3 linked regions of the Thalassoglobus sp. JC818 genome follow. The protein of the gene in region 3 interacts with the protein of the main gene of each other region in a pairwise test. Links are inferred from orthologs where the notes say so. Each region holds a gene or a part of one and is shown on either strand. Other genes may lie near its edges. The genes, in order: acpP, secA and AB1L42_RS08505.

Region 1 (9,241 bases), on a different replicon or contig from region 3:
AAGGCAGTCAACAATCCTGAAGGGGAGCCGGTGCAGTCAACGACCAGATCGGCAAATCGACTCTCCTCAACGTCATCCAGCAGCCGGGTGGAGATTCCCAGTTTTTGCAGACGTTTAAGCTTTTCGACGTGCTTTCCGACAACCAGCGGGGACTTTCCATGCGCCGCAATCACTTGAGCGCAGAGATTTCCGAGTCGACCGTCGCCCAGAACAACGATGCTCTGATAACCGCTCAAGTTCAGTTGAAATGGAATCTGGAAGGCCGCAGCAATCGGTTCCGTGAAGACTGCATTGTCGTTGTCGACCGAATCAGGAACGGCATGCAGATTCTCCTCAGGAACCCAGACCGTATCAGCAAATGCCCCGTCATGATTGAGAATTCCGATCACCGACCGATGGGGGCAATGAGTTGGAAGTCCAGCGTCGCAGGTCGGGCAGTTGCGGCACGCGCAATTGATTTCGCCAACAACTCGCTCGCCAGCGAATCGACCACTTTTCGCCACGCCGACGAATTCGTGCCCGAGAACTCCTTCGAACCCCATGTACCCACGAATCAGCTGCAGGTCAGTTTCGCAGACTCCCGCCTGAATCACTTCCACTTCAACACAGTCACTTCGCGTTTGTGCCGAGTAGTCTGCATCGAATTGGACTCGTTGGTCAGTGACCCGAACGGCTCTCATGAGAATCTTCCAAAGCTTGTGAATGAGACAGAAATGCAGGAGCGAGTTGTCGTCTGACCAGCCATGTCAGTGCCACAGGAAAGACGACTGAGCCAGCGATGACCCATATCGTGACGTCGTACTGAATCGCCAATGCTCCAATTGCCGAATAGCTCGCTGCGATTACAAGATTCGCCACAATCAAGGGCAAAAGGATGAGCGAAAACGGAATGCGCATCGCGCCGAATAAGAGAATGGTCGCTTCTGCAAGAATTGGCAGCGGACGAGTGACCGCAACCGACCAGATCGCCAGCCGTTCTTGAAACTGCTCAATAACGTTCCGATCTCTTTTGTCGGTCATTCGGTTCACAAACCGGGCTCCGACGAGCTTTGCAGCTTGAAAGCCGACAACATTCCCGAGCATCAGCCCCAGCCACGACGCCAGTGTCGCCCAGCCGAATCCGAGCACAGCCCCACCGTAGGTGCTCACCGCACTTGAAGGAATCGGAAGAAAGATATCAAGCGCAAGAAGTGCGACAATTAAGCCGAATCGTGCTGCAGGTGACCAGGATTGTTCGAACCACGAGCGGATTTCATTCTCGAACGACTCGCCCAGAAGCAGGAAGGGAATCGTGGATGCGAGCAGGCAGAGGCAGAGTATCACAAATTGTTTCCGCAAATGATGCACGCCGAACTCTTACCTCTTGCGGAGGATATAGACAATGTCTTCCGACGTTTCGTTGAGTTCCGTTGTCTCAGAAACGTCGTACGAAAAATCATGGACAGCAGCCACCTCGAGTTCCGGAACTCTCGAGAATAACTTTTGCATTTGAGCTTCAGTGTAAGTTCGATAGTTCATCTCATCGCGAATCTGACGATGCGAAGTTGGCGTGTAGATATCGAGCGTCATTCCGAGTTTTTCATTCCGCCCCTTCAGGTCGAGTTCCTTACACCACATGTGTGAATTGACCTGCAGATTGCCGCGTCGAGCGACCCAAGACTCTTGTTCCATACGATTGCCAGCTGTCGGAATCAAATGTACTCCGAGGACATAGAGCCCACCCTTCGTGAGGGCATTCGCCATACACTTGAAATGGTCAGTCGCTTTTCGTTCGGTCTCCAAATGACGAAAACTATTGATCATGTTGAACGCTGCATGGAACTTCTTTTTAACCGAGAAGTCACTCATATCTTCGACGACAGCGCTCGCGGGGAAACCGAACCTCACGAGACGATCGTTGCAATACTTGACCGCATGCGGGTTCAGATCGTTTCCGGCAACTTCATAACCGCGTTGGGCAAGTTTGATCATCAATCGACCGGTTCCGCAGGCCGGTTCGAAGAGGCGTTTAACGCTGCACTTGGCGTATCTATCAAAACAGTTTTCGAGAAAATCGCACTCTGCTTTCCAATCAAAGCCGAATAGCAAATCGTAGTACTTGGGATAGTCGTACAGACTCCCCTCAACAACATCGGTCATAGCTTTTGATTTCTCTGAGGAGAATGAGTCCAAGTCAGATTTCGGACTGCGAGTCGATTTCAGGTCGCGGAATCTTCGGTCGAACGACTTTGAGAGGATTCTTCAGACTCTCGAATGATTCGGCGAGCATCTTCCTCCCGCTGTCGCCAGCTTTCGCTCAATCGATCTTCATAGTCTGCGGGAAGAGCCGCCAATGTGGACTTGGCAAGAGAAATGTTCCCCTCAATTGCCGCCAGGTACGCTTTCCCGATCCGCGCTTTCGTGATGTATTCTTCGGTCTGGATGTCCCGCAGCAGGTTCAACTGACGTTCCGCGTCCTGCTTTCGATTCGGATCGTGCAAGTACTGCAACGCAAGTTGCTCGTGTGCCCGATTGACATAGCCAGCGTCGGTCGGATGGTATTGGATCACCGCCTTGAATGCATCTTCGCTGTCCACACGAAACATCGCGTCGATGAACTGCTCGCGCGCTGAGTCCAATTTGGGAATCGAAGAGTGAATCAGATTCGGATTGGCTTCCGGAATGGTTTGACGAGTAGCAAGACTGACACCAGCTGAAGCAATTGCCGAAACGACACAGAGCAGCGTCAACATAGCCACTGGTCGATTCGTCGGGAACGAATTTGATGATCGAGCAGAATCGGCGAACAAATTATCCACCGAGTCACCCGTCTCAAGCGCTTTTGCGATCTTGCGAACATCGTTGAGCACATCTTCTGCCGACGCATAACGATCATCCGGGCTCTTCTCCGTCATTCTGCTGATCACCTGGCAGATGACTTTCGGAAGATCCGGACGCACCTCCTCAAGCGGAGTTGGAGTCTCGTGTAGATGCTTCACAGCGACGCTGACGGCGTTCTCCCCTTCAAATGGAGGATGCCCGGCGAACATGTAGTAGCAGGTGATCCCGAACGAATAGATGTCACTACGCTGATCGAGCTTTCTCCCACTGACCTGTTCCGGACTCATGTACAGCGGAGTTCCCATCGTGACACCTTCCTGTGTCAGGTTGAGCCGCTCCCCTCCTTGAAGCTGCGCGAGTCCGAAGTCGGCCACCTTCGCCTCACCCTTACGGTTCAGCATGATGTTTTCGGGCTTGATATCGCGATGCACAATTCCCTTCTCAGCTGCGGAACGTAGAGCAGACGCCACTTGCCGCATGATCCTTAAGCCGAGCTTGGCTTCGAGTGGCCCTTTCTTCTGGATGAAACTCTTGAGAGTCGCCCCCTCGACGTACTCCTGAGCGATGAAATACTGGCCGAGATTTTCTCCGACCGTATACACCTGAACAATATTCGGATGATTCAGCCCAGCAGCCGCTTTCGCCTCTGCTTGAAACCTGGCGACATAAGTCTGGTCTTCAGTCAGATCAGGACGCAGTAACTTCAAAGCGACGTTTCTCTTCAGCGATTCCTGCTCGGCCAGCCATACCTCAGCCATGCCCCCTTTTCCGAGGCGACGTAGCAGGCGGAAGTCGTCGAGAATTGAGTCCGTCTGAGGGACCATTTCTCCCGAAGTACTAAAAGAAGACGGCATCGACGTGGTGTCATCGACGTTCGTTTGTTCATCGGGAAGATTGGAATCAGATTCCGCCATGGAAAATTATCCGTCAATTCTGTCTTGTTCGTGCGGTTATCATGGCAAAGAGAGCGGAATGTGGAAAGGTTGCGCGTCAGACAAGTCCAGATTTCACGGTGTGATCAGTGAAACGGACTGCTGTACAAAGGATTCCACTGTCGACATTGAAGCGAGTAGCCTCATACGATAACTTGCTGGCTTGCTCGCCATCGTCATCGATCGGGGGCACCAGAAATATTGAGAAAGAAAGCTAAAGGTTGCTGAGATGGTACTGAGACCCCGAACAAAGCTGAAGAAGGAACGGAAGCAAAAGCGATGCCCCAAGTGTGGAGTCGTGATCGGTAAGAAAGGCAAACGGGTTCGCTGTAAGACCTGTGCGAAGAAACTCTCGTAACTCTTGACTCACGCGGCAACGATTCGAATCGAACCGTTTGTGGAGTTCTCGTTCGATGCTGCGCATCGGCGTTTGCGTTGAGTTTCTCGCGGATTAGACCCGTCAGCACTTCGAACTGACGGAATCCCGTCGACCAGCTCCACATCTGCCTCTCACAATGTGAGTTTCGCCCCTCGATTTCGCCAGAATTTTCCCGAACCAGCAATCAACTATGCTCGAGCTTTATAATCAGATCCAGGAAGCCTGTTCTGTTATTCAAGCCAAGTGGGATCGTACTCCACACGCTGGAATCATTCTCGGCACGGGTTTGGGCAATCTGGCGAGCGATATTGAAACCGAAGCAGTCTTTGACTACGAGGAGATTCCACACTTCCTCAAGTCGACAGCGACCAGTCATCGCGGTCGGCTGGTTTGCGGAACTTTGAGCGGCCTCCCTGTGATTGCGATGGAGGGGCGTCATCACATGTACGAGGGCTATTCCCTCAAGCAAGTCACTCTTCCAGTTCGCGTTTTCAAGGCACTTGGAGCTCAACTCCTGATTGCCTCGAACGCAGTCGGTGGCATGAATCCTTATCTCCAAACCGGAGATATTGTCGTTGTCGACGACCACATCAACCTGATGGGCGACAATCCTCTGATCGGCATCAACGATGACCGGCTCGGGCCACGTTTCCCAGACATGAGCGCTCCCTACGACCAAAAGTTGGGAGATCACGCACTCGAAATCGCTCGAGCAGAGAATTTCCGGGCCCAGAAAGGTGTCTTCGTCGCCATCGCAGGTCCCAATCTCGAAACACGAGCAGAGTACAGGTTCCTGCGAATGATCGGGGCCGACATCGTCGGAATGTCAACGGTTCCAGAAGTCCTCGTGGCTGTCCATGCTGGGCTGCGAACGGTCGCCCTCTCTGTTGTGACTGACATGTGCCTGCCGGATGCCTTGAAACCTGCGGACGTGCAGGAAATCATCGCGATTGCTAACGAAGCAGAACCCCATTTGAGGTCAATTGTTCGCGGGCTGTTGAAGCACGAAGCAGAATCAGTGGCGTAGCCAATCACAACTCGGCACCTGGAGGCGAGTCGCCGCATGCGAATCGAATTTCTTGGAACTGGGGGATTTCACCCAAACGAACGCCGCCACACCACTTGCTTAATGGTCCCCGAAATCGGACTGATCCTCGATTGCGGGACTGCTGGCTTCCGCATCGCCGAGCACATCGAAACCAAAACACTCGACCTGCTTTTGTCTCACGCTCACCTCGATCACATTTGCGGGCTCACCTACCTCGTCACTCTTCCGATCATTCACAACGTCGAAAAAATGCGGCTCTTCGGAGCGCAGCACGTCTTAGATGCTGTCCGAGACTCCCTCTTCTCCGAAGCCATTTTTCCTGTCGGCCCCCCGTTCGAGTTTCACACGATCACTCCGGGCGACTCAATCGAGCTGGCTAACGGAACACAAATCGAGTCATTTCCACTCACAACTCATCCGGGTGGATCAATCGCGTATCGCTTTGAACTGGACGGTCAGCAAATCGCTTACGTCACCGACACAACCGTCGACGGAACTTACACCGATTTCATTCGCGGCGTCGATCTCTTGATACATGAATGCTACTTCCCGGACAGTAGTTCGGACTGGGCAGAGACGACCGGGCACACACACTCTTCGACACTCGCCGAACTCGCTCAGTCAGCGAACGTTGGGAGACTGGTGATCACCCACGTTGATCCCCTGAATCTTGACGACGATCCGATTGGACTCGATGAGTTCAAGAAGATTTACTCAAACGTCACGATCGCGGACGATGGCCTGACCATCGATTTGTCAAAATGAGAGCTCGCGCCAACCCCTTCCGGTCAGAGCGAATCGACAACCTCAGCTACCAGTTCGAAACGGGTTCGCTTGAACAGCTGATAGCTGTTATCGAAGAGAGGAACTTTCGCGGAGCCATTGTCGGCCCGAAAGGAACTGGCAAGACGACCTTGTTCAAAGATCTGTTCAACGAGCTTCAAAAACGTCGGTTCTCAGTCGCATTGCTGAGATTTCAAGACGATGGTAGTCGAGCTAATTTGATGAGGTTCCGGGAAGCCACTCAGAGCCTCCACTCAAAACACATTCTTCTTCTCGACAGTGCCGGACTGCTGACTTGGTGGGACTGGAGACACGTCAAAGCAGAGAGTCAAAAGCTTCGAGGTTTAATCATAACGTGTCATCGACCTGGACGGATGCCGACGCTCCACACGTGTCGTAGCACACCTCAACAACTCATCGGATTCGCTGAGTCATTGGCGGGAGAAGAAGCCTGTTCGGAAAAGAAACTCGAACAGCTGTTTCAGCGAAACCGAGGCAACTTCCGCGAATGTTTCCGCGAGTTATACGATCAGTTTTCAGACGATCTCATCCTCGGTGCCACGAAGAACGAAACACCATGCTGACATCACAACGCATTTGATTGCGGTGGTTCAAGTCAACTCGTCAGTCAACGTGAAATCCTCAGAGCAGAAAAGGCTTCCAAGCTGCAGTTCTCGAGATGATCAAACTTTGCCCAAGATCAGACAGGCGTTGTGTCCGCCGAATCCGAAGCTGTTGGTCATGACGCGATCGATCCGCATTCGTCGAGCTTCGTTCGGCACATAGTCCAAATCACAAGCTTCGTCAGGATGATCAAGGTTGATTGTCGGTGGAGCAATCTGATCACGAATTGCGAGAGACGAGATCACAAACTCAACCCCTCCGGATGCTCCCAACAGGTGTCCCAGTTGACTCTTTGTGCTGGAGACCGGCATCGATCGTGAGTGATTTCCGTAAACACTCTTGATGGCCATTGTCTCAGCTTTGTCACCGAGAGGTGTACTTGTCCCGTGAGCATTCACGTAGCTGATTGAATCAGCGCTGATCTCAGCGTCCTTCAATGCTCCCTGCATTGCTCTTGCTGCTCCACGCCCTTCCGGATCTGGAGCAGTCATATGACTTCCGTCCGCGGACATGCCGTAACCGAGAACTTCGGCGACGATATTTGCACCACGTGAACGGGCATGTTCGTATTCTTCAAGAACACAAATCCCAGCCCCTTCCGCCATCACAAAACCGTCGCGGTCGACATCGAACGGTCGGCTGGCTGCTTCAGGTGCGTCGTTACGTGTCGACAGAGCCTGCATTCGAGCAAAACCAGACAGCCCCATCGGGGTGACGGCCGCTTCGCTTCCGCCGGTCACCATGACTTTTGCCTGACCGTGCTGAATCAGACGGTAGGCGTCGCCAATTGCGTTTGTCGCTGAGGCACACGCTGTGGCCACAGCACTGTTTGGCCCTTTGAGCTTCCATCGAACCGAGATGTTTCCGCTGGCGGCGTTCACCATCAGCTTTGGAATCATCAACGGTGAGACGCGGGTCGGACCACGGTCGAACAGAATTGAGTGCTGTTGCTCAATTTCGTTCAGACCGCCAATTCCAGACCCGACGAGAACTCCGTGCAGGTACGGGTCACCACTTGCGAAGTCGATCCCGGAATCGGTGATCGCCTTTTGCGCAGCTGCCATGGCAAACTGCACAAAACGATCGAGGCGTCGAACGTCCTTCTCAAGAAGGTCCATGTGTTCGGTGAGTTCGAAGTTCTGCACTTCTCCCCCGAACTGAACCTTGAAGTTGGAACAGTCGAAACGACGAATTTTACTGACGCCACTTTTGGCAGCGCAGATGCTGTCCCAAAACTCGCTGACTTCACAGCCAAGAGAGGTGACGACGCCTAAGCCGGTAACAACGACTCGCTTCAGCATGGCTCAAGCATTCTCCCGTTGCTTGATGTAATCGATGGCATCGCCAACAGTTTTCATCGTTTCGTAATCTTCATCAGGAATCGAAACTCCGAACTCTTCTTCGAACTTCATTCCCAGCTCGACCAGATCCAAAGAATCGGCCTGAAGATCATCAATAAAGTTACTCTCTCGAGAGATTTCATCCTTGGATACGCTCAATTGCTCGCTCACAATTGAGATGATCTTATCTTCCACTTCTGACTCCTTAATGGATTACTCAACACCGTCCTGGGGCCCATCATCTCTTGCGGGCCTTCCGACCGATTCATGATCTGTGAACAAAACATAAAAACGGCGGTTGACGGAAGATATAGCGGCTTTTGAATGATGTGTAAACGGCAATGGGACCGGAGATATTGTGATAACCGGAATGTCTTGATCGCGTCGGAAGTTCCACGCTCGCATTGGCTTCATTCAAATGCAATTTGGCACGGAATTCCGATTCCACTTCGTCACATCAGTTGCAGAATCCTCCACTATCTCCTTGTAGCGATTCTCGCACAAAATCGGAAACGGAAACAACAGGAATCCTGACAAGTTTGCTGCCTGCGATCCTCACCGAGTGACTTCCGAATCCCTCAGTTTCGCGTGCCATCTGAATGGTCGATGGCCAAAGCGAATTGAATCCCTGACGCCAGTCCACCCGCTACGAATCATTCACGGCAGTGCATCGTGTTTTGCGATGAATTCGCTTCAGCAAACCGGTCAAAACTCGTCCCGGTCCAATTTCATAGAACTCATCAACTCCGGAATCGAGCATGCCTCGAACAGAGTCTTCCCAGCGGACTGGATTGATCACCTGTCGGACGAGAACCTCTTTGATCTCATCTGGATCAGAATGTGACTGAGCATCAACGTTTGAGATCACGGGACGTTCAGGGCTCGCGATGGGTACCTCGCTCAACGCCTTCATGAGGCGGTCGTCAGCCGGTTTCATGATTTCCGTGTGAAACGCACCCGCCACTGCCAGCGGGACGACTTTCGCTCCCGCTTTCTCAGCGAGTTCAACTGCGAGTTCAATTGCAGCGTTTTCACCGGAGAGGACCAGATTCCCCGGGCAAAGGTAGTTCGCGATCTCGACGATCCCGGCTGATTGAGCTTCGTCTCGAATCTTCTCCACGTCAGCGAGATCCAGCATCAGCACACTAGCCATCCCCGAGGGAGTTGCATCGGCGGCGTCCTGCATCGCTTGTCCGCGTTGCTGAACCACTCGCAGCCCATCCTCGAAACTCATCGCTCCTGAGAAGACGAGAGCGGTATATTCTCCCAGACTCAGTCCGGCAGCGACTTCACAGGAGAGGATGATATCGGGTGA
Region 2 (10,616 bases), on a different replicon or contig from region 3:
GATGGCAGTCACTCTCTGCATGCCATCGCTGGTGCTTGCAGGAGGAGACCAATGCATCGATTGTGCTCCAATGAATCCGTACGCCTCTCCGTACTCACCTTCTGATCCGGTGGCCAGCGCGCCTCAGTCGCTCGACTTTTCGTCGCCATTTTCCGGTGGACTCGGTGCCAGCAGCGACGTTGCTGTGCTTCCTGGTTACATCGAGTCACCAATCCCAATGAATCACTTCCGATTCCGATTCGATGGGCTCTTCGACAACGAAACTCCTGACCGCGCTGAGTTCTTCTACGCTCAGTACCGAGGACTCAACGCCGACGCACCCGGCCCTCTCAGCTTCGGTGACATCGATGCTCAAGATTACTCGCTCTATCTTGAATTGGCTCCAAGCGACGTCTTCTCTGTCTTCTTCGAATTGCCATATCGTTCTGTTCAGCCACAGGGCGGAGTCGGCAACATTCAAGGTGGACCAATCGGCGACATCGATAACAGCGACTCATCCGGACTTGGCGACATCAACTTCGGTTTCAAATATGCTCTGATTCGTAACTGCGAATCAGTCTTCACCTTCCAGATGCGTGTCTACACTCCAACTGGAGACGCTGGCGAAGGACTCGGAACAGACCACGTGACACTCGAGCCAGGTCTGCTCTATCAGCGATCGCTGACTGATCGTCTGACTCTGTTCGCCGAAGTCAAAGACTGGATTCCAATTGATGGATCAAGCTTCCAGGGACGAGACTTCTCCGGCAACGTCCTTCGATATGGTGTCGGTACCGGTTACACCTGCTACGACTGCGATGGAATTACAATCACTCCACTTGTCGAATTCGTAGGATGGACCGTGTTCGATGGTCTCGTCTCCGAAGCACGAGGAAACGACATCGCTGTCAACAATGCTGATACCACCATCGTCAACGCCAAAGCTGGTATTCGGCTCAACATCGAACGCGGCAACGGATCAGCTCACTCGATCTACGCCGGTTTCGGTCAGGCACTGACGAATGAAGCCTGGTACGACAGCATCGTCCGCGTCGACTGGGGAATCATCTTCTAGAGCAAGTTGCTCTTTCCTGTGCACTCGCATGTGCTGTTTCATCAAGTCGAAGGCTGTGATTGCTCGTGCGAGAGAGTGCAAACCAAATCAGAAGATGCTCTAACAATGCCCGAAGTCTGACTTTCAGAGGATCAAATCGCTGAGACGAAATTCGGATGTTGCTCGTCGATCAGAATGTAGCGACCAATCTCGAGCCCGGGGAAATTCTCCGGGCTCTTTTCTTTTGATCCGGGAGAAATGTCAATCTGGGTACGAGGTGATGATGGACTCACCTGCTTCTTCGCAGCGATGCAAACTCTCACTAGGAAATAAAGACGCGCTGGTTCGTTCAAGGCATCGCGTCGCTGAGGGCAAGTGGTCCTAAACTGACGACTCCGTTTCACTGACCGGGTGAACTCCGGGATCAGCGACGTAGTAGGAGAAGTGGTAAATCGGAATCGCGAGGAACACGAGTCGACTCAGGCTGATGCTGATGAATGAGCATCCGATGGCAATCAAGCTGAACACCGGCGGGACGAGAAGCCGCTTCGTCATTCGGTTAACGGTTTCCTGAGGGATCTTGGGTTGAATGAGCTGTCGATTCTTGGAGGCGTAGAGCCAGATCCATAAAAGCGAGAGGCTGCACAACATATTTGCGAACCCATAAAATGCCATCGCCAGTTCGTCGTTTCGATACGCTGCCTGCAGCCCAGTCGGAAACGGAAGGAAGGACAGGCACAGCAAAAACACGCCGTTCAGCGCAATGAACATTCGCGTCGTGTGCGTGAGAAAGTGAAAGATCATGAACTGCTCGAGCCAGTATGTTCCGATCAGAACAAAGCTCACCACAAACCCGATCATGGGATCGATCGAGTTGTAGAGATAATCGGTCAGCTTGCTTTCGGGGACCTTGTGCGGAGAGGGGACCTGAATTCCCAAGACCAGAATCGTAATTGCGATCGCGATCACTCCGTCACTCAATGCCCCAAGGCGGTCGAGCTTAAAGTTCGCAGAATTCTTGGGCTGCTGAGTGGACATAGGTGGCCTGACTGCATGACGGATTCGGCACTGTGAAAGCCTGCTCTTCAGTTATGAGTTGAACGTGTTCCCACGCTGAGACTCACAGAGAAACTGAAGCGAGCAGTTTAAATCAGCGCGCCGACAAGTCCACTCTGCCCATGAGTCTCATCATCCGAGATTGATGAAGAGACTCTCTAGCATTCTCCAATTTGAATTGCACTGCCTCGCGCGAGCAAACTCAGCTTGAAATGAGTGAGACCGCGCAGGCGAGTGCACTGGAAAGATCAACTTGCTCTAGTTGGCCCCGCAGCACTTCTTGTATTTCTTGCCGCTGCCGCATGGGCACGGGTCGTTACGGCCGACTTTCTCATCGAAGTTACGGATCGTTTCAACAGCTTTGGTCTGTTGCCCCGGTTCCGTTTGGGCGCCTTCTTCAGCAGGGGCCTGCGAATACTCGGTGGCTGCCGACTGAGCTTGTGCATGATGAGCAGAAGCGTTCGCCCACAGCGAGTCGAGGAACTGAGCGGAACTCTCTGACTCGAGACGGAAGATCGCCGAAGTCACTTGCTCAGCGATTCGTTCCCACATTTGCTCAAACGCTTTCATTCCCTCGCGTTTGTATTCGACCTTCGGGTCCTTTTGAGCATATCCCACGAGGCCAATTCCGCTGCGGAGATGGTCCATGTAGTAGAGGTGCTCTTTCCAGGCGTGGTCGAGCATTTCGAGAATCAGAACACGTTCTGCTTGACCCAATTCCGGTCGGAAGCGTTGGTCGACTTTTTGCAGACAAAGGTTGCGTCCTTTGACCGGTTCCAACTCAACGACTTCGTTTTCAGCAATCCGGATCTCCATCCGTTCGCGAAGGTAGTCGAGCAACCGTGTGAGATCCCGAGCTTCCTCTTCTTCACCTTCTGGCCGCAGCGTGAAAACGTCGTCCAGCAGAACGTACAACTCTTCGCGCTCTTTGGCTGTCGGGAAGAAGTCCCGGCTGCGATCGATCAGGATTTCTGCGACCTGTTGACGTTCCTTTTCCTTGAGATCGTCTTCGCTGAGATTGGTCTCGAAGCGGCTGTTGGCCCATTGGATCAGTCCTTCGCGATCGCTGTTCTGCCCTGCGATGTAGCGGTTCATTCCCACCAGCACGGGGAACCGAATCTCTTTTTCCCGGTATCTGTCGAGAACGCGATCCTGCACCAGATCGACAACGGTTTGAGGATCTTCGTGTTTCGTGAATTCATCGGCAGGCATTTCGACACCAAAGTGATGCCGCAGCCATCCTGACAATTGTTTCGCTCCGAAGTCGTCTGCGAGGATCGTCTCCAGCGGGCTGAAGTCCCAACGCTCGATCGCTTCGGTCGCTCGTTGATTCAAGTAGCGGAAGACCTGATCTCGATTGAGTTCGTCGTCGGGCATTCCGTCTTTGGCGAGCTTGCGGAGTTCGCGATCGTTGGTGTTCAAGCCGAAGTGACGATTGACCCACGTCGCGAGTGTTCGCCAGTTCCAGTCGCGATGATCTCCATCTTCGGGAAGATTCTCCGCGAGTTGGTCCTCGATGAGCACTTCTGCCTGTCGGGCTCCTTCGTCTTTCATGAAGTCGACCATCTGGTCGAAATCCATGCCGCTCAAGTCTTCAGGATCGACAGCCAGACCCAGATTCTGTGTCGCGAATGCAGATGCGGTTTCCCAACGGTATTCTCGTGAGAGGAACTGCATCGCCCATTTTTCGATCTGCTTGTTGAGCATCTCGACGATGAGACCCCGGCAGTTCACGCCATCGAGAATGTCCTGGCGGTATCCGTAAACTTCCTTACGCTGGTGGTCCATGACTTCGTCATATTCCAGCAGACTTTTACGGGCTTCGAAGTGCCGTTCTTCGACACGCTTCTGAGCTTTCTGAATCTGATTCGAGACCATGGGGTGCTCGATGGCTTCGCCTTCTTCCATTCCGAGCCATGTCAGCATCCCTTTGACTTTGTCCCCAGCGAAAATTCGCATCAGGTCGTCTTCGAGAGACAGGAAGAAGCGGCTGGAACCGGGATCTCCCTGACGTCCTGCTCGACCGCGAAGCTGCAAGTCGATTCGTCGTGAGTCGTGCCGTTCAGTTCCGATCACGTGCAATCCGCCGACTTCAGCCACCTTTCGGCCGTCGACTTTCATGCCTTCTTCTTCAGCGATCTTGTCAGAGAGGGCATCCCATTCTTCTTTCGGGATATCCAGTCGCGAAGCGTATTTGTTCTTGAGAGTTTCCCAAGCCATGTGCTCTGGGTTTCCGCCGAGGATGATGTCTGTTCCTCGACCAGCCATATTCGTTGCGATGGTGACACCGCCGAGACGTCCCGCCTGAGCCACGATTTCAGCTTCGCGTTCGTGATTCTTCGCGTTCAGGACATCGTGTTTGACGCCGCGCTTGCCGAGCATCGAGCTTAGGCGTTCACTCTTCTCGATCGAAACCGTACCCACGAGAACCGGACGACCGGACTTGTGGATTTCGACCACTTCGTCAACGACAGCGTTCCATTTTTCTCGCTCGGTGCGATACACCTGATCGTTGTAGTTGATGCGTTGCATCGGTCGGTTCGTCGGAACAGCAACCACGTCCAGACCGTAGATCTTGTAGAATTCGTTCGCTTCCGTCATCGCTGTACCGGTCATTCCGCACAGCTTCGAGTACAGCTTGAAGTAGTTCTGAAGCGTAATCGTGGCGAGCGTCTGGCTGACTTCCTTAATTCGAACGCCTTCTTTCGCCTCGACAGCTTGATGCAGTCCATCACTCCACTGCCGACCGGGCATTTTTCGTCCGGTGTGTTCGTCGACGATGACAACTTCGCCATTTTCAACGACGTAGTTCACATCACGCTTGTAGAGGTAATGAGCTTTGAGCGAGTTGTCGATCAGATGCGGCCATTCCATATTGCCGGCGGAATAGAAGCTTTCGACGCCAGCAAGTTCTTCCGCTTTGCGAACACCCTCATCAGTGAGATGGCAGGTGTGTTCCTTTTCTTTGACTTCGAAGTGAACGTCGCGGGTCAACTGACGAGAGATACGATCCGCTTTCGGATACTTCGTGATATCGTCGTAAGCCGGTCCAGAGATAATGAGCGGAGTTCGTGCTTCGTCGATGAGAATATTGTCGATTTCGTCGACGACGGCGTAGTCGAGCGGGCCTTGCACCTGAAGCTCGCGCGTAGGCTTCATATTGTCACGGAGGTAGTCGAAGCCGAATTCGTTGTTCGTTCCGTAGCAGATGTCCGCTGCGTACTGCTTTTGGCGTTCGTTGGGCCGCATCTGAGACTGAATCGCTCCGAGATTCAGACCGAGAGCCATATGCAACGGCCCCATCCACTCCATATCGCGTTTCGCCAGATAATCGTTAACCGTCACGATGTGAACATGGCCAGAGAGTGCATTCAGAAAAGCGGGAAGTGAGGAGACGAGGGTTTTTCCTTCCCCCGTGGTCATCTCGGCGATTTTACCCTGATGGAGAATGTAACCCCCGACCATCTGCACGTCGTAATGACGCATCTGCATGTTCCGGCGACCGGACTCACGAACGGAGGCGAAAGCTTCCGGAAGGATGTCATCGAGAGTTTTGCCGTCGGCGAGTTTCGCACGTAGCTGGGACGCGGTCTCTTTGAGTTCGCTGTCCGACTTGGCTTTCATTTCTGGTTCGAGAGAGTTGATGCGATCCAGGACGGTTCCGGGAATGACGGTTGATGTTCCGTCTTTCTCGCGAGCAAACCCGATTCGGCGGATTTCACGCTCGTTCGAAGAACCAAAGAATCTGCGAATAATGCTCTCAACGAAGGCGGTAACTGTGTTAAAGAAATCGCCCAGACGATCAAAGAAGTCCATGTCTTCTTTCCGTGGTGTACATCTCAAGCAGAATGATCAGGCGTCCGCAGAACGAACATCTGCATTCTGGATTATTGTTTGCAATGAGGAGCAAGAGTCCTGAGGTGAATACTCCAGATGCGAAGTGCGAAAACCATTTGTTGTCGCTCCCTCGAACTGGCAGTCGCCGCAATTGTGGCCACGAAGTTCACCAAAACCATTGTTTTGAGATTGATGATTCGAAGCAAATGCAGATTTCTTACGCCGAATTTAGGCTTCTGTGGCCACCTCGCCACAACTTGCCGACAGATCACAGTTTATTTGGGCTGTCTAATGCGGTCAATACGCCCCTAAAGCCGGAATTTAGGGAAATCAAGCCGAGTTCGCCGGGATTCAGGCGAATGCTTTCCATTTCCTCGACGGTTCTTTGCAATTAGGGCGGCGATGCTGTGTCCAGAATGGACAGAAATCGAGATAATTGCTCACGGAGTGGGCTGAGTGATCGCTGTCATCCAGACTTTTTGATCTGGAGATGGAGGAAAGTCCGGACTCCGCAGGACATGGTGGTGGGTAACGCCCACCGTCCGTGAGGATAGGGAAAGTGCAACAGAGAGCAGACCGCCGATGGCTGTCGCCGAAACTTTCTTCGCTGAGGGAAACACTCCCTTCGCTGGAGGAGATTCACGACAGCACAGGTAAGGGTGAAACGGTGCGGTAAGAGCGCACCGCGGGATCGGTGACGATTCTGGCACGGTAAACCCCACCAGGAGCAAGACCAAGCAGGGCGAAGTTCAGCGAGGAAACTCGTTGAACCCGAGGTTGTCCGCCTCGGTTTACGTCCGGGTCGGTTGCGCCGAGGTGATGAGCAATCATCATCCCAGAGAAATGATCACTCACGACAGAATCCGGCTTACAGGCCCACTCCACTTTTTCTTTCACCAGTTGCCCAACGGCTTCGCCCGAGTTGCGAAAGCCGTCGAAATCACCTTTGAACGCGCGAAGAGCGAATCGTCTTTCTTCAGTCAACGAGCGAGATCCGTCCCTACTCATCTGTTGCGATGCTCTCCGGTTCACTCGTCACAGGCTGCGAAGGGTGACTTTTCCCTGCCACAATCGCGCCGAAGATTGCTGCCGGGAGATACAGGATGAGGTCGGCAATCGCGAACCAGACTGGGTGAGAGATCATCATTAGGTTGGTCACGCCCCCGAGTAGTGTGAGGGTTCCGATACAAATCGGTCCGGCGAGCCAGTTCTGTCCAACGATCATTTCGCAGATGTATCCACCCACGAACGCTCCCCCAGCATGGGCAACGAGCACGATCAGGAATGCGGTCATCGGGAGAGTTTCGACGTAGGCTGCGAATGCTTCTGCGTCGTTCAAATCAACTCCAGCAGGAGGGGGAAATAGATACGAAGAGAGGATGACCAGGGCCATGTTCCAGGCGAAGCCCACGATCAGTCCACCGAGAACCCCGACGATCTTTCTTCCCATGCGAACTCTCCTCGGAACAGCAAAACGGATTCTCGAACAGGGCGAGTGTAATTCATCGACGATGGTTAATCCCAGCTAAAGAGAGACTCTTTTCGCTTCAGGTCGTCCTCGCTGCACAATACAGTACGAGACAGCATTCAGCACGAGCCGCTCGCATCGCAACTCTCAAAGCACTTCGGCGAACTGGTTTTCATGAACTCATTCGAGCATTCACGACTTTCTCTGAGGCTGACCTTTCAGGCAATCTCGGATCGACTGAGCTTCACGGACGTTTCTTCGCTCTCCTGCTTTTGGATCTGAAATTAGAAATGGCAGAAGCATCATGACGCAGTATTTGGAACCGGTGCTGACGAAGACGAAGATCGTGGCGACTGTTGGCCCCGCCAGCCAGGATCGCGATCGACTCCACAAGTTGATTCTGTCAGGAGTCGACATCTTCCGCCTGAACTTTGCCCATGGACGCTACGACGTGATGGCTGACGTTGTGAAGTCGATTCGCGAGCTCTCGGCAGAACTCAAACGATCGATCGGGATACTTGGCGACCTCGCAGGCCCGAAACTCCGATTGGGAGAACTTCCGGATGAGGGGCTCGCTCTGCAGGCTGGTGAATTGTGTTATTTCGCACGCGAAATCCCATCCAGCGATCCCAACATCCTCACGACGACTTACCCCGGCATGATCGATGATCTGCAGGTCGGCAATCAAATTCTGATGGCCGACGGAATCGTTTCGGTTCGAGTGGTTGAGAAAGAGCCCGATCGGATTGTTTGCGAGGTCGAACAACCGGGGCGAATTTTCAGTCGACAGGGTGTCAATCTCCCGGGAAGTCAGCTTCAGCTGTCGAGTCTCACTCCGAAAGACCTCGATGATTTGCAGTGGGGGCTGGAAAATCGCCTCGACTTCATCAGCCTCAGCTTTGTTCGTCGAGCAGCTGACGTCGCTGGCTTGCGTGAACGAATCGAAAAATTCAGCCCCGATTTTCGACCATTGATCGTGGCGAAGATTGAGAAACCGGAAGCTGTCGATGACTTGGAAAACATCCTCAGCGAAACCGACGTCGTGATGGTGGCTCGCGGTGATCTCGGAGTGGAAGTCGATATCGTGCGCGTTCCAGCACTTCAAAAGCGGATCATCAAAGAGTGCAATCGACGACGTGTTCCCGTGATCACAGCCACACAAATGCTGGAAAGCATGCAGCAGAATGAATTGCCAACCCGAGCTGAGGCGACCGATGTCGCCAACGCCGTGCTGGATGGAACAGACGCCGTCATGCTTTCAGCCGAGACCGCTGTCGGGAGACATCCCTCCCGAGTTGTGAGCATGATGAGTCGGATCACTCGTGAGATTGAACCGCTTGTTCCGTCGAACAAAGATCTGCCCATGGGACGGTCTTCGCGAAACCCCGCGACGGAATTGACCAAAGCGGTCACGCTCGGGGCGATTCATGCTGCGGAAGAGATTCGTGCGAACCTGATCTTTGTCCTCACTCGCTCGGGGAAGACAGCCTTCGCCATCTCCGAGATTCGCAGCCCCGTTCCAATTGTTGCACTGACAGACGATCCGCAAACAGCCCGCTGGCTTTCAGTCGCTTGGGGTGTGCATACCGTGGTCACTGATATTGGCCATGAGACACCGACCCAAATGCGCGACTTCGCGATCGGATGGGGGATGTCCGAAGGACTTCTACATTCAGGTGACCGAATTGCCATCGTCGGGACGACCGACTGGTCCGATGTCGGGAAAAACCTGATGATGGTTCACGCGGTTCCGTGACGGGCTCGCAAGACCGGTTTTCGCTCGGCGATCTTGTAAGGTTGAGTTGAATTCTTGAAACATTTGCGGTAGTTCAACGTTCAGAATTCTGAAGGTGTGGCATCATCGAGGGTTTGAAGAAGTCGCTGTGCGAACATCGGGAACGTCGTAAGGTGCTATGAAACAAGGTGTTGTGCAGTGCAGGCGAGTTTGCACTCAGCGAGAGGCTGATTGATGTGAAAATGGCACATGATGTGCCGCCATGCAAGATTGGAGTGGTCAACTTACGTGCTGAGATACCACTTCGACCATGTCATCATCCCTTCGGGTTGCCGGATTGCGACCCTCGTTGTATTGCCCCTTGAAAGTGTGTTCATGTCGTCCAGACCCCCGATTGTTACGGAGATTGTGGAGAGATCGGTAAAGGCCATCCAACTCATCGATGAAGACGTTCCAATTGGATGTCATTACTTCTTCGACGAACCGGATCATGAAATCACGCTGTTCATCTCTCCGACCGAAATTGTGGGCGGACCTCGCGACGGCGAGCGGATTGAATCACGATTCTACGTTGACATTCTCGGCTTGCTGGATGTGCTCGACGAAGTCGAATCGTACTCGTGGCAGGCGCATCCGATGGCTGATGACGATCAGCTTTCCGCTCATGTCTCTCTGACCGGAATCTATCGCGGAGAGTCGATTTGGCTGCGGATTCTGGCCCGCACTCCTGAAGACTTTCAGCCAGGATGCGTAGCGAATTCTGACGGTGAAGAGAGCGTCAATATCTGGGAAGCAGAATCGAACTCCGACTAGGGTTCGAATTCGTCTCGATGCGATTTGATCTATTGCGAGACCATTCAAACCAGATTGTTACTTTTTAAAGCGTTGAATAAAAACAAAAAGACTTCGGTGGGCCAGATCAGGCGCTCACCGAAGTCTTGTTTGTTTTCGAGTCGCTCCAATCAGGTCTCGTTGAGAGAATTCTCTGATTGATCGCTCGAGTGGTTCGTGAGTTGAAATTACTCAGTCACACTCTCTTTGTTTTCCGTAGCAGCTGTCGCCGATTCAGTTTTCGTTTCGGTTTGTGGTGCTGCAGCAGCTTGCTTTTGTGGAGCTGGTTTCAGTGGCTTCGCAGAAGCTGGGAATTCAGCACTCATCAGTTTCACAACGTCGTCGGTGATATCAACCGAGTTGTCGTATGAGAAAACGACTGTGTCGTTACGAGTCACGACTGTGTCGAAGCCTTTTTCTTTAGCGATCTTGGCTGCGACGGGTTGAGTCTGCTGGCGAAACTCGCTGATCAGCTGCTGGCGCGATTGTCCGATTCGGACGCGAGCCTGCTGCTGCAATTCGTTGAGTGTCAGCTGTGCTTTGTTGCGAAGGCGAACGAATTGCTGTGCTTCTTCGTTGGTGACTTCCTGTCCGAGGCTCGCACGAACTTTTTCGAGTTGCTGAGTCGCGTTTGCCTGAATCTTTGAGAGAGCTTC
Region 3 (9,460 bases):
GATTCCTGAACCACTCGTTCAAATGTGGCCATTCCTGTCACTTCAGCCGCGAGCGAAATTGAGCGATTTGGATCACTACCCTGACTGGCTGAAGCAGGAACTTGTTCAGCTCGACCGCACAAGCGATCAAAGCCGAGCCATCACAGCACTCCAAACGCTCCACCGACATTTGTGGTACGACACATCCGTCTTTCCGCTTTGGGAGTTGGATCGTTTCGTCGTGATCCGGAAAAACGTGCAGGGATTCCCGCAACGCCCCCTTCACTGCTACGACCGCATTGACCGCTGGACAATCGATGCGTGGTACGAAACCGAGTTGCCATGAAACAATTAATGACTGCGATGAATCCTCGAATGCTCGCTGTCTTTTGCAGCGGACTGCTTGTTCTCTCGCTGTTCGGCAACGTTCAGCGTGTTTCCGCTCAAGATGCAGACCAACCAACAACCCAACAAGCCGAGTCCTCGGATAAAGAAGAAGCAGCTCAAGCTTCGGATGATTCGAAGGAAGCCACTCCCGTGGTCCCTCCTCAGCCTGAGCCCTGGATTCTGCGTCCCTACCAGATCCGCGTGATTCTGTCGGTTGGGCCACACGCAAATTTGAGATTCGCCAATCAGCCGACATTCGCTGATCGAGTCGAACGTCTGATCTCGTCAGAAGTCCACAAAATGTGGGAGGTCGACGTCACCCTCGCCGATGAGTCCACCTGGATCACTGAGGAACAGCTCGAGTCACTCAAAGAATTCAAAACACAAAAGTCATCAACGGAAAACCCAACAGAGGAATCTACCGAAGCAGAAACAGCATCCACTGAAGAACAATTCGACAAGACGATTCTCTGCACGATTTCTTCGATGACCGGTCGATACGATATTGCGACACGAGAATGGGATGCGAACTCTCAGTCACTCGGAAGCTTTCACTCGTCATCGATTCTTGATCAGCGAGACCTTCAAGCGGAAGCAGCACGCCTCGTCCTGGAGAGCTTTCGGCCTCTTGCAGAACTTGAAACCATCGAGGACGAGAAAATCGAGTTCCTGATTCGGGCAGGTGAACTATTTGCTCGCAATCCCGACATGATGCAGTTTCAACCGGGCGATTACCTGGTCCCGTATTTCCGCTATCTGGATCGTCAACGCGTGGTCCAACGGATTCAGCCGATCCCGTGGACGTATCTAAAAGTCGAGTCCATCACGCGCAGCCGAATGCAGGTCTCCATGACGTCCGCGTTTGGATCACCGATCGCTGGCTCACGACGGCGCGTCGAAGTGATGGCGATGCGGATTCGTCCTCACCTGCCCGCGACGGAAGTTCTCATCTACCCCCGAGGCGACCGGCTGAATCCTCTGGTCGGATATCGCTGTGAAGTGATGAATCGCCTTCCCAGCGAAGAAGACAAAGTCGAGGACCGCCTGAAACTGCAGACAGATCGGCGTGGAATCGTGACCATCCCGGCAGATCACGAAACCCCGGTTCAGTACCTGTTCGTGTATAGCGGAGAAGCACTCTTGGCCCGTGTTCCACTGATCCCGGGTTATGAACCGTTTCTGGAAATCGAAGTCCCGGACGACACCCATCGCCTGAACGTGGAAGGCGAAGTCACTCTCCTGCAAAGCGAACTCATCGATGTCGTTGCCACGCGAGAAGTCCTCATGGCCCGGACTCGTGGAGCCGCGAAAAAACAAGACTGGGAAAACGTCAGCAAGTTCCTCGTCCAACTCCAGGAACTCCCGACTCTCGAAAACTTCCGCAACCGAATCGAAGGTCTTGAAGTTCGAGGCGTCTACGAAGCCCGGGCTGCACGCGATCGCGTCGCAGAAAGTCGAGTGAAAAGACTCTGCCGAGGGATTCGTGAGTCCGCCGAGAAACATCTCGACCCATTCCGAATCGCCGAGTTCCGTCGTCAGATGGACGAAGAACGACGCAACAGCGGGTAATGCTTCTTCCGAACTGCATTGAACGAACACGCAAGTCGAAAGCTGAGCACAGCGAGCGACTTACGCTACTGCAGGACTCAGGTTCAATTTACCCATGATCATGGCCGTGATGATCGTGATCGTGCCGATGGTGGTCGTGATCATGGTCATGACCGTGGTGATCATGATCGTGAGTGGTGTGATCTTTGGCTGGCAAATGCGAGTGTTTTGGTGAAACTTGCTCTGGGCTTGATCCAATGCTTTGTGCATCGAAGGCTGTGATTGCCGACCGATAGACTTCGCGAATCGGGATCGAGTGCTCTTTGGCGATTCGGGCGCAGTCTTCGAACTCCGGAGAGAAGCTCGGAACTCCGGTTCGGTGCCAGGCAACCTTTCCAAGGATCGGGCCAAGATCGGTGAGCACGGTATGAGCCTGACGCGCGAGAGTTGATCGCAAGATTCGCTGTTGTCGAATTCCGAGTGTCCCGGTTTCGGCGAAGAGGATCTCTTCCATCTTCTCCTGATGAAGTGGGTCTGCCAGCACACAAAGCATCGTAGCTGGGCGCCCTTTCTTCATTTGAATCGGGATTGAATAGACGTCTTTCGCACCTGCTTCGAGAAGTCGCTGCATCGTATGGGCGATCACTTCGCCGCTAATGTCATCGAGATTCGTTTCCAGCAAACAGACTTCATCTGTCCCTGCTGGAACCGATACCGTTCCGACAAATAGTCGCAGCAGATTCGCGCGAGACTCGAAATTCATCGTCCCAGCCCCATAACCGATCGACTGAATTGTCATCGACGGCAATGGGCCAAATTGATCAACGAGTGTTTTGACAATCGCAGCCCCTGTGGGAGTCGTCAGCTCAGCTTCGATCGGCACGTCGATCAACGGAATGCCCTTGAGAAGCTCAGCCGTTCCGGGAGTGGGAACATCACACAGCCCGTGATCGATGTTGACCTGACCTCGTCCGGGCGGGATCGGGCTGCAATGAATCTGATCACACCCAAGGAGATCGAAACCGACAGCTGCGCCGACGATGTCGACAATCGAATCGATGGCCCCCACTTCATGGAAGTGAATGCTCTCGACGTCAGTACCGTGAACTTGTGCCTCTGCCTTTGCAACTTGCAGAAAAATCGACTGCGCGAGGCTTCGTTGTTTGTCGGAAAGACCGTCTGCCTGATTCAAAATTTGCACGATGTCGCTGTAGTGACGATGAGCATGCTGTTCAGGATGTTCAACACGAATGTGCCGGGCTCGAAAACAGCCCTTCATGACTTCGCTCACTACGAGATTCACACCCGGAAGACGCAGCGACTGAATTGCCGATTGCAGTTTCTCCTGATCGATCCCTGCGTCAATCAACGCAGCCAGCGTCATATCTCCGCTGATTCCGGTTCCACACTGCAGGTAGGCAACTTTCATGAGTGCACTCTGATAGCTTCTTGAACAGTTAGGGCGTGACCACGAACTCAACAGTGCCCAAAGATGATGCCGGGCTTACCTGACTTCGTCTATTGAGATGAAATCCGCCATTCTCGCGAACGAATTTGTCAGTCGCCAGAACTAACGATTAGTCAATCGCGGTAGCATCGTTTGAATCTCCATAGAGGAGTTCGTTAGACATCCTCTGGATTTCGCCGTCACGATTCAAACACGCGAGAACTGTGCTTCCGGTCGCCAGCAATTCTTCTCCCCGTAGAACTTCGTATTCGTGCTCGAGCTTGGCTCCCGACATTCGAGACACCCGCACGCGAAGCGTGAGAAGATCGTCGTACTTCGCTGGCTTTTTGTACTTGCATTGAACATCAACAATGACAAGAAACAAACCACGTTCTTCCATCAGACGGTAGTTGCCGCCGTTGGCTCGAAAGTACTCAGTGCGAGCCATCTCGTAGTACTGGATGTAGTTCATGTGATGCAGCACGCCCATAGCGTCTGTTTCACAGTAGCGAACCCGGTTCTCCACCTCGAACCAATCAGACATCCTTGAATCCCTCCGAGCGTGTTGCTCGTCCTTGTCTGCACCGCGAGTTCGTGACGAAGTGTTACTTACATTCGAACAAACATGTCCTAACTCCTCGGGTTGAGACCCCCAAGGCAACTCTCACAAAGAATCACCCCTTGAAAGGACCTTGCTGTTTCGCCAACGCGATGATTTCTTCTGTCGAGGAAGGTGTTTCGCGGCTGGAACTCGCTGCCGGTGCACTCTTCTCCTCAGCAGCTGGCTGTTCGACGGGAGCCTCTTCAACCGGGGCTGATTCACTCGCTGCTGCTGCGGCTTCTGCCTCAGCTTTGGCAGCGCCCTGCTGTCGAGCCATTTCGAGTGGGGAGAGTTTCGCACCTGAAGCGGATGCTGCTGGCTTTTCTTTGGCTTCAGGTTTTGCGGCCCCTGCTGCTCCTTGTTGTCGTGCCATCTCCAGCGGCGAGAGCTTTTTGCCTTCTCCGGAAGCTGGTTTGGCTCCAGCAGCTCCCTGCTTTCTCGCCATTTCGAGCGGGCTCTGACCAGAGGCAGGCTTTTTCGGAGCTGATTCCGCCTTTGGTTTGGCCTCGGCGGGCTCTTTCTTCGCCTTCGGTTGAGGCGCGTCCACGACTTTCAGGAAGCTGGGATCAATATCGTACCAGCTGATATCAACCGGTCCGTCGAATTGAACCAAGGCCCGGCAGTTCATATTCACGGTTTTCACTCGCCCAGTCAGGCCGACAAATCGACGTAACTCGGCAACTCCCTCATTGACTACAACGTACTTGTCAGTTAGTTGCCGTTTGAGAGCTTCCGCTTGATCAATCATCATCTGAGACGGTTCTTAGCAAAATGAAAGACGCCAAAAAGGCGAGTGAACAGGACAGGCAGATTCTCGATAACATGAGGCTTGAATTCAAGTTCAGGCTGCCTCATTCCACGGAACTGGAATCGGAAGCGTCGACTTCCTGACTGACAGCCACTTCGGCCGGGGCATCGCGATCCACGATTTGAAGATCCTGAAAAGGAGTCAATCGTTCCGCTCCCTCGACAACAACAGTTGTTCCGGCCGCCAGTGCTCCATCCAGAACCTCAATCTGGTCGCCAAACTGCTCGCCTTCACGGATCATCACGAGTTTCGCAATAGCCGCTCCAGAACCTTCTCCGGGAGTCGCAACAACAACGCGTGAACCGGTTTCTGACCGAATGACGGCATTTTTAGGTACGAGAACCGCACTTCGCTCCGGTCCCTGAAATGTCACGCGAGCGTACATTCCCTCGATCAGCACCGGTTGAGAGCGGCCATGATGTTCGACCAACATGTTGGGAATGACGACTTTCACGGGAAAAGTCCGCGATCCGGATTCCCATTCGCTGCGAGGGATGATGGAAGAAACCGTTCCGACCCAGTTTTTCTTCACCGGAGTCTGAACTTCGACATTGACCTCTGTTCCGAGTTGCACATTACGAATTTGTTGCTGATCGACTTGCGCGATCACAAAAACCTCTTCGAGGATTTCGGCGATTTTGACGACCGGATCGCCTTTCGAGAGCCACTGGCCATCCTCTGTATGCTCCTCGACAACTACGCCATCGAAAGGGGCTGTCGTCGTCCGCTTGCCTTTTTCGGCTCGAAGATACTCCACCTGTTTCACTTGAGCTTCGTAGCTGGCCTTGAGCTGACTCTGCTTCTCGTCGCGTTCACCTTCCGCAATCAGCCGGTAAGCAGCTTCAGCAGCAGCATATAGCTCCGCAGTTCGACGAGCTTTCTCGGCAGCGTTGTCGAAGTCGTCTTCGTTCGCTGCTCCGTTGCGATAGAGTTGTTGCAAGCGCTCGTATTTCTTGACTGCTGTGTCCCACTCGATTTTCGCAGCATTCATCATCGACTCGACTCGTCGAAGTTCTGCAGCGCGTGGACCTTTGGATTCTTCCCACTCCTGCCTTCTGATTTCAGAGACCTTCTCCGCTTCCTCGATTCCGAGGTCGGTCGTCATCATGTTCAGAATGGACAGTTCCTGCCCTTCCTGAACGATGTCTCCCTCGCGAACCAAGAGACGATCGACCTTCCCATCTGCTCCGGAGGCGACTTCACTGGTCCGTTTCGCAACGACCGTTCCGACGGCAATCGTCTGAGGCACTACGGAAGTCTCGACCACTTCGTCGATGTAGACTCTTGCAGCAGGGCGTGCGCCAGCCTGCTGCCCAGCTCCGGCACTGGGGCCCTGACCACAGCCCGAGAGCGTGACTGCCGTGAAGATCAGCCCGAGACACACAGCAAAATACCGGGCCACTGGCGGAGAAAGATTCCAACAGCCTTCACGAAATGCTCTGATCTCGAAACACAATCTTCTCTGATCCAATTCAGGATTGCTCATGGTCGTCTACTGGTTTCTGAGGTGACTTGGTTGAAGTCTTTGCCGATTGCTCCGAGGGAGCTGCATGGCCCTGTTCCGTTTTGACTCTCACCGGGGAAATGCTGCGTCGGAGGGATGTTCGCATTTGATCCAACGGGGCGTCGGTGCCAGTGAAAGCTGTGAATTGTGCTGCTGCCTGCCGAACGAACATCTCGATGCCACTGACTGTGTGGCAAAGTCGCGTTTTGGCATTCTTGAGCAACAACGTGTTCTCAGGGTTATAGATCGTATCAAAAACGACAACACCTTCGCGAAGCCAATGCTCATGGTATGGCGACTCGTTCATATTCGGGAACATTCCGACCGGAGTGCAATTCACGACGACATCAACACCCACTGAACCGCGATTCTCCCAAGTCACCGACTGACAGCTCAGATCATCAGCCAGCTTGGCAGCTCGTGCTTTCGATCGATTCGTAATTGTCACCACCGCCCCCTGACGGACCGCCCCGAGGCCAATTGCACGAGCCACGCCGCCTGCACCGAGAATCAGAACTCGCTGTCCGTTCAGGCTGTTCTCGCCTTTCATTTCGAGCCCGAGATGAATCGACTCGAGGGCAGCATCATAGTCGGTGTTGCGGGCGAACCACTCACCTTTTGACTGGCGAATGAGAGTATTCGCAGCCCCGATCTCTTCCGCAGCTTCCTCAACTTCCGTCGCAAATTCGAGAGCAGCATGCTTGTGAGGAATTGTGACGCTGTAGCCTTCGATCCCGAAGAATTCGTATTCCTTGACGAGCTCGTCGAAGTCTTCGGCAGAGACACGCAGGGGCACGTAGACCGAGTTCAACCCCTTCTTAATGAAAGCCAGATTGTGAAGCAACGGGCTCCAGCTGTGCGCAATCGGGTCTCCCAAAACGGCATAAACTTTGGTCTCTTTGTCGATTGAATCGTAGCGGTAGAGCTTCTTCATCTCATCGAAAGAGAGTTGCCCCGGCGCCATTACGCGTTCCTTGTTGAACGTCGCATAGGTGAATGGAGCCCCGTATTTTCCGCAGAGAACACGGCTGATGAGCCCCTGTTCTCCCATACAAAAGCCGACCGTCGGAACCTTGGCCGACTCAACGAGCTTCATCATGCGAACATTGTCGGCCGGGCTGTCTGCCATCGTCACGATTTTGACGATGTCCGCATCGCACTCGCAAAGCTGCTTATGAATCTCTTCCAGATTCTCCGGAGTCTTCTCGAAATCGTGAAAGCTGACAATCCGCTTCGTTTTTCCGTAGCGAGGAACTTTTTTCGCGATGTCAACTTCGAGGTCAACGTATTCGACGCCTGCGACAATTCCCTCTCGCAGAATCTGCAACCGTTTGTCTTCGCTGCCGTCAAATCGACCGCCATCCTGCGGACGACGACAGGTCAAGATGACCTCAGTGGGACGATCTTTGATGAGGCGATCGAGGCGAAGGTTGCGGGGAATCCAGTCAACACGCAATTCAACCAACTCTGCACCGCGTTCCGCGAGCGCTCGGTGTTCCGCGATCATCATTTTATGTCGCGTACGTCCCAGGCTGACACAGATCATTCCCCATCCTCTCTCTCATCTGATCGTCAAAAGGATCACTTCGACAAATCACTCGAAAGTAAATCCATCAACGTTTTCACAATATCTCAAATCGAATCGGCCCCAACGCCATCTCCAGTCCTGCCGACTCTTTCAGCTTTCAGCCTCTCTGATCACAACTTACAGCGGCCCCGAACCTCTTGCCCTCGAACACAAGTCAACAGTCGGTGATGCTATTTCCATCGCCACATCAGCCGAAATCGATATGCAAGTCGCTATTCTCCAGAGTTTCCACAGGCCACTTCGGTTCACAAGATCGCAAATTCTCGATTCCCTGGAAACGTGAACAGCAAAGTCTAAGCAACAGTTGATGTATAAGAAAGCTGACGGATTGCGTATCCAAGAGGATTTGAGTGTTCTGAGAACATGATCGGGCACAATCGGACGAGCGATCCCATCAGCAACCTTCGATGCCAAACTCGAGAGAGATTGAACTGTGCAGAATCGTTGCTAAACTGAGCGGTTCGGTAAGATTTCCTCGCGTTTTCCACCCTGCTTGAAGAAGAGACTCGAACATTGACCGCGACGATCCAAAATTATGACTTTCTCGGAACGCTTCGCGATTCGTCCCCTCTGTCGCGAGAACATTTGAATCAAATGCTCTCGGCCGCAGTCGGATCGGGAGCAGCTGATTTCCGGAAGGCGATCGAACAAGTTACTGAAGAAGCACAAAACAATCCAGCTCTTCGCGTCCGCGCCGGAATTGGGCAATTTCTTCTTGGCAGCCCCAAAGAATCTGAACAAATTCTCGCGGGAACAGACGAGGGCATTGGTCGGTACTTCCTGGCCCAGGCACTGCTCTCTCAGGCGCGATACGAAGAAGCATCCAGCGAATTCGAACAAGCAGCGAAACTCGGATATCACCCTGTCGAATCGACTCTGCGTCGAGCCGGTGCACTTCGCCGCATGGGCAAGATGGAAGCAGCGGAAGAGATGATCCGCAGCACAGGTGCAGAAGGTGCTCGACTCGCAGAATACTCCTACCAGATGGGATGTATTCTCGCAGATCGTGGAGACACTTTCGGCGCGATCGAGTATTTCGAACGTGCGGTCGACATGGACCACCACCACCAGCGTGCACTTTTCGCACTCGCTGTCCAAAACAGCCGACACGGCGACGACGAAGAAGCGATTCAGCTTTACGAACGCTGCCTGTCGCGTCCTCCGTACCTCCGCAGTGCCCTGCTCAACCTGGGGCTGCTTTACGAAGACAAAGAAAACTACGCAGCTGCTCAATACTGCTTTGAGCGAGTTCTGAAATACGATCCCGGTAATGAACGTGCTGTCTTGTACCTCAAAGACATTGAGGCAACGAGCAACATGTACTACGACGAAGAATCGCTCAAGGAACAGCAAAAGCTGGAGCAACTCCTCGGTCGCCCGGTCACCGATTTCGAACTCTCTGTCCGCAGCCGGAACTGCCTGGCGACAATGGGCATCGAAACACTGGGACAACTGACCGAAATCAGCGAACAGGAACTGCTCTCCGGAAAGAACTTTGGGGAAACCTCCCTGATGGAAGTTCGCGAACTGATGGCTCAGCATTCTCTGTCGATTGGACAGTACCTCCACGAAAAACAACGGGAGCCTGCTTTCGATCA

Evidence for each region.
Region 1: the proteins of AB1L42_RS08505 (region 3) and acpP interact in binary tests that used the Escherichia coli proteins (3 or more experiments, as listed by UniProt). The link is inferred for Thalassoglobus sp. JC818 from one-to-one orthologs.
Region 2: the proteins of AB1L42_RS08505 (region 3) and secA interact in binary tests that used the Escherichia coli proteins (3 or more experiments, as listed by UniProt). The link is inferred for Thalassoglobus sp. JC818 from one-to-one orthologs.

What each region holds. Positions count from the first base shown.
Region 1 is NZ_JBFEFI010000007.1:287,526-296,766, reverse strand. What follows is about bases 6,507-9,241. They hold acpP (acyl carrier protein), read right to left. Parts: upstream 8,122-9,241; coding sequence 7,891-8,121; downstream 6,507-7,890. Other genes in these bases: fabD (ACP S-malonyltransferase), read right to left, coding at 8,573-9,241; fabF (beta-ketoacyl-ACP synthase II), read right to left, coding at 6,646-7,887; AB1L42_RS19110 (AAA family ATPase), read left to right, coding at 6,507-6,546. In the rest of the region: AB1L42_RS19140 (alcohol dehydrogenase catalytic domain-containing protein), read right to left, coding at 1-680; AB1L42_RS19135 (VTT domain-containing protein), read right to left, coding at 658-1,323; AB1L42_RS19130 (class I SAM-dependent methyltransferase), read right to left, coding at 1,357-2,139; AB1L42_RS19125 (serine/threonine-protein kinase), read right to left, coding at 2,199-3,734; AB1L42_RS19120 (purine-nucleoside phosphorylase), read left to right, coding at 4,322-5,158; AB1L42_RS19115 (MBL fold metallo-hydrolase), read left to right, coding at 5,195-5,944; more of AB1L42_RS19110, read left to right, coding at 5,941-6,506. UniProt on the Escherichia coli protein: Carrier of the growing fatty acid chain in fatty acid biosynthesis.
Region 2 is NZ_JBFEFI010000006.1:88,038-98,653, reverse strand. Bases 2,148-6,257 are described here. They hold secA (preprotein translocase subunit SecA), read right to left. Parts: upstream 5,906-6,257; coding sequence 2,348-5,905; downstream 2,148-2,347. In the rest of the region: AB1L42_RS16485 (transporter), read left to right, coding at 1-1,054; AB1L42_RS16480 (TMEM175 family protein), read right to left, coding at 1,415-2,071; AB1L42_RS16465 (hypothetical protein), read right to left, coding at 6,927-7,376; pyk (pyruvate kinase), read left to right, coding at 7,699-9,150; AB1L42_RS16455 (hypothetical protein), read left to right, coding at 9,505-9,942; AB1L42_RS16450 (OmpH family outer membrane protein), read right to left, coding at 10,149-10,616. UniProt on the Escherichia coli protein: Required for protein export, interacts with the SecYEG preprotein conducting channel.
Region 3 is NZ_JBFEFI010000003.1:146,857-156,316, reverse strand. What follows is about bases 2,199-5,152. They hold AB1L42_RS08505 (thioesterase family protein), read right to left. Parts: upstream 3,906-5,152; coding sequence 3,492-3,905; downstream 2,199-3,491. Other genes in these bases: AB1L42_RS08495 (efflux RND transporter periplasmic adaptor subunit), read right to left, coding at 4,814-5,152; AB1L42_RS08500 (hypothetical protein), read right to left, coding at 4,036-4,713; larC (nickel pincer cofactor biosynthesis protein LarC), read right to left, coding at 2,199-3,343. Also shown: AB1L42_RS08520 (ABC transporter substrate-binding protein), read left to right, coding at 1-325; AB1L42_RS08515 (hypothetical protein), read left to right, coding at 322-1,935; more of larC, read right to left, coding at 2,024-2,198; more of AB1L42_RS08495, read right to left, coding at 5,153-6,256; aroE (shikimate dehydrogenase), read right to left, coding at 6,243-7,820; AB1L42_RS08485 (DNA-directed RNA polymerase subunit alpha C-terminal domain-containing protein), read left to right, coding at 8,376-9,460.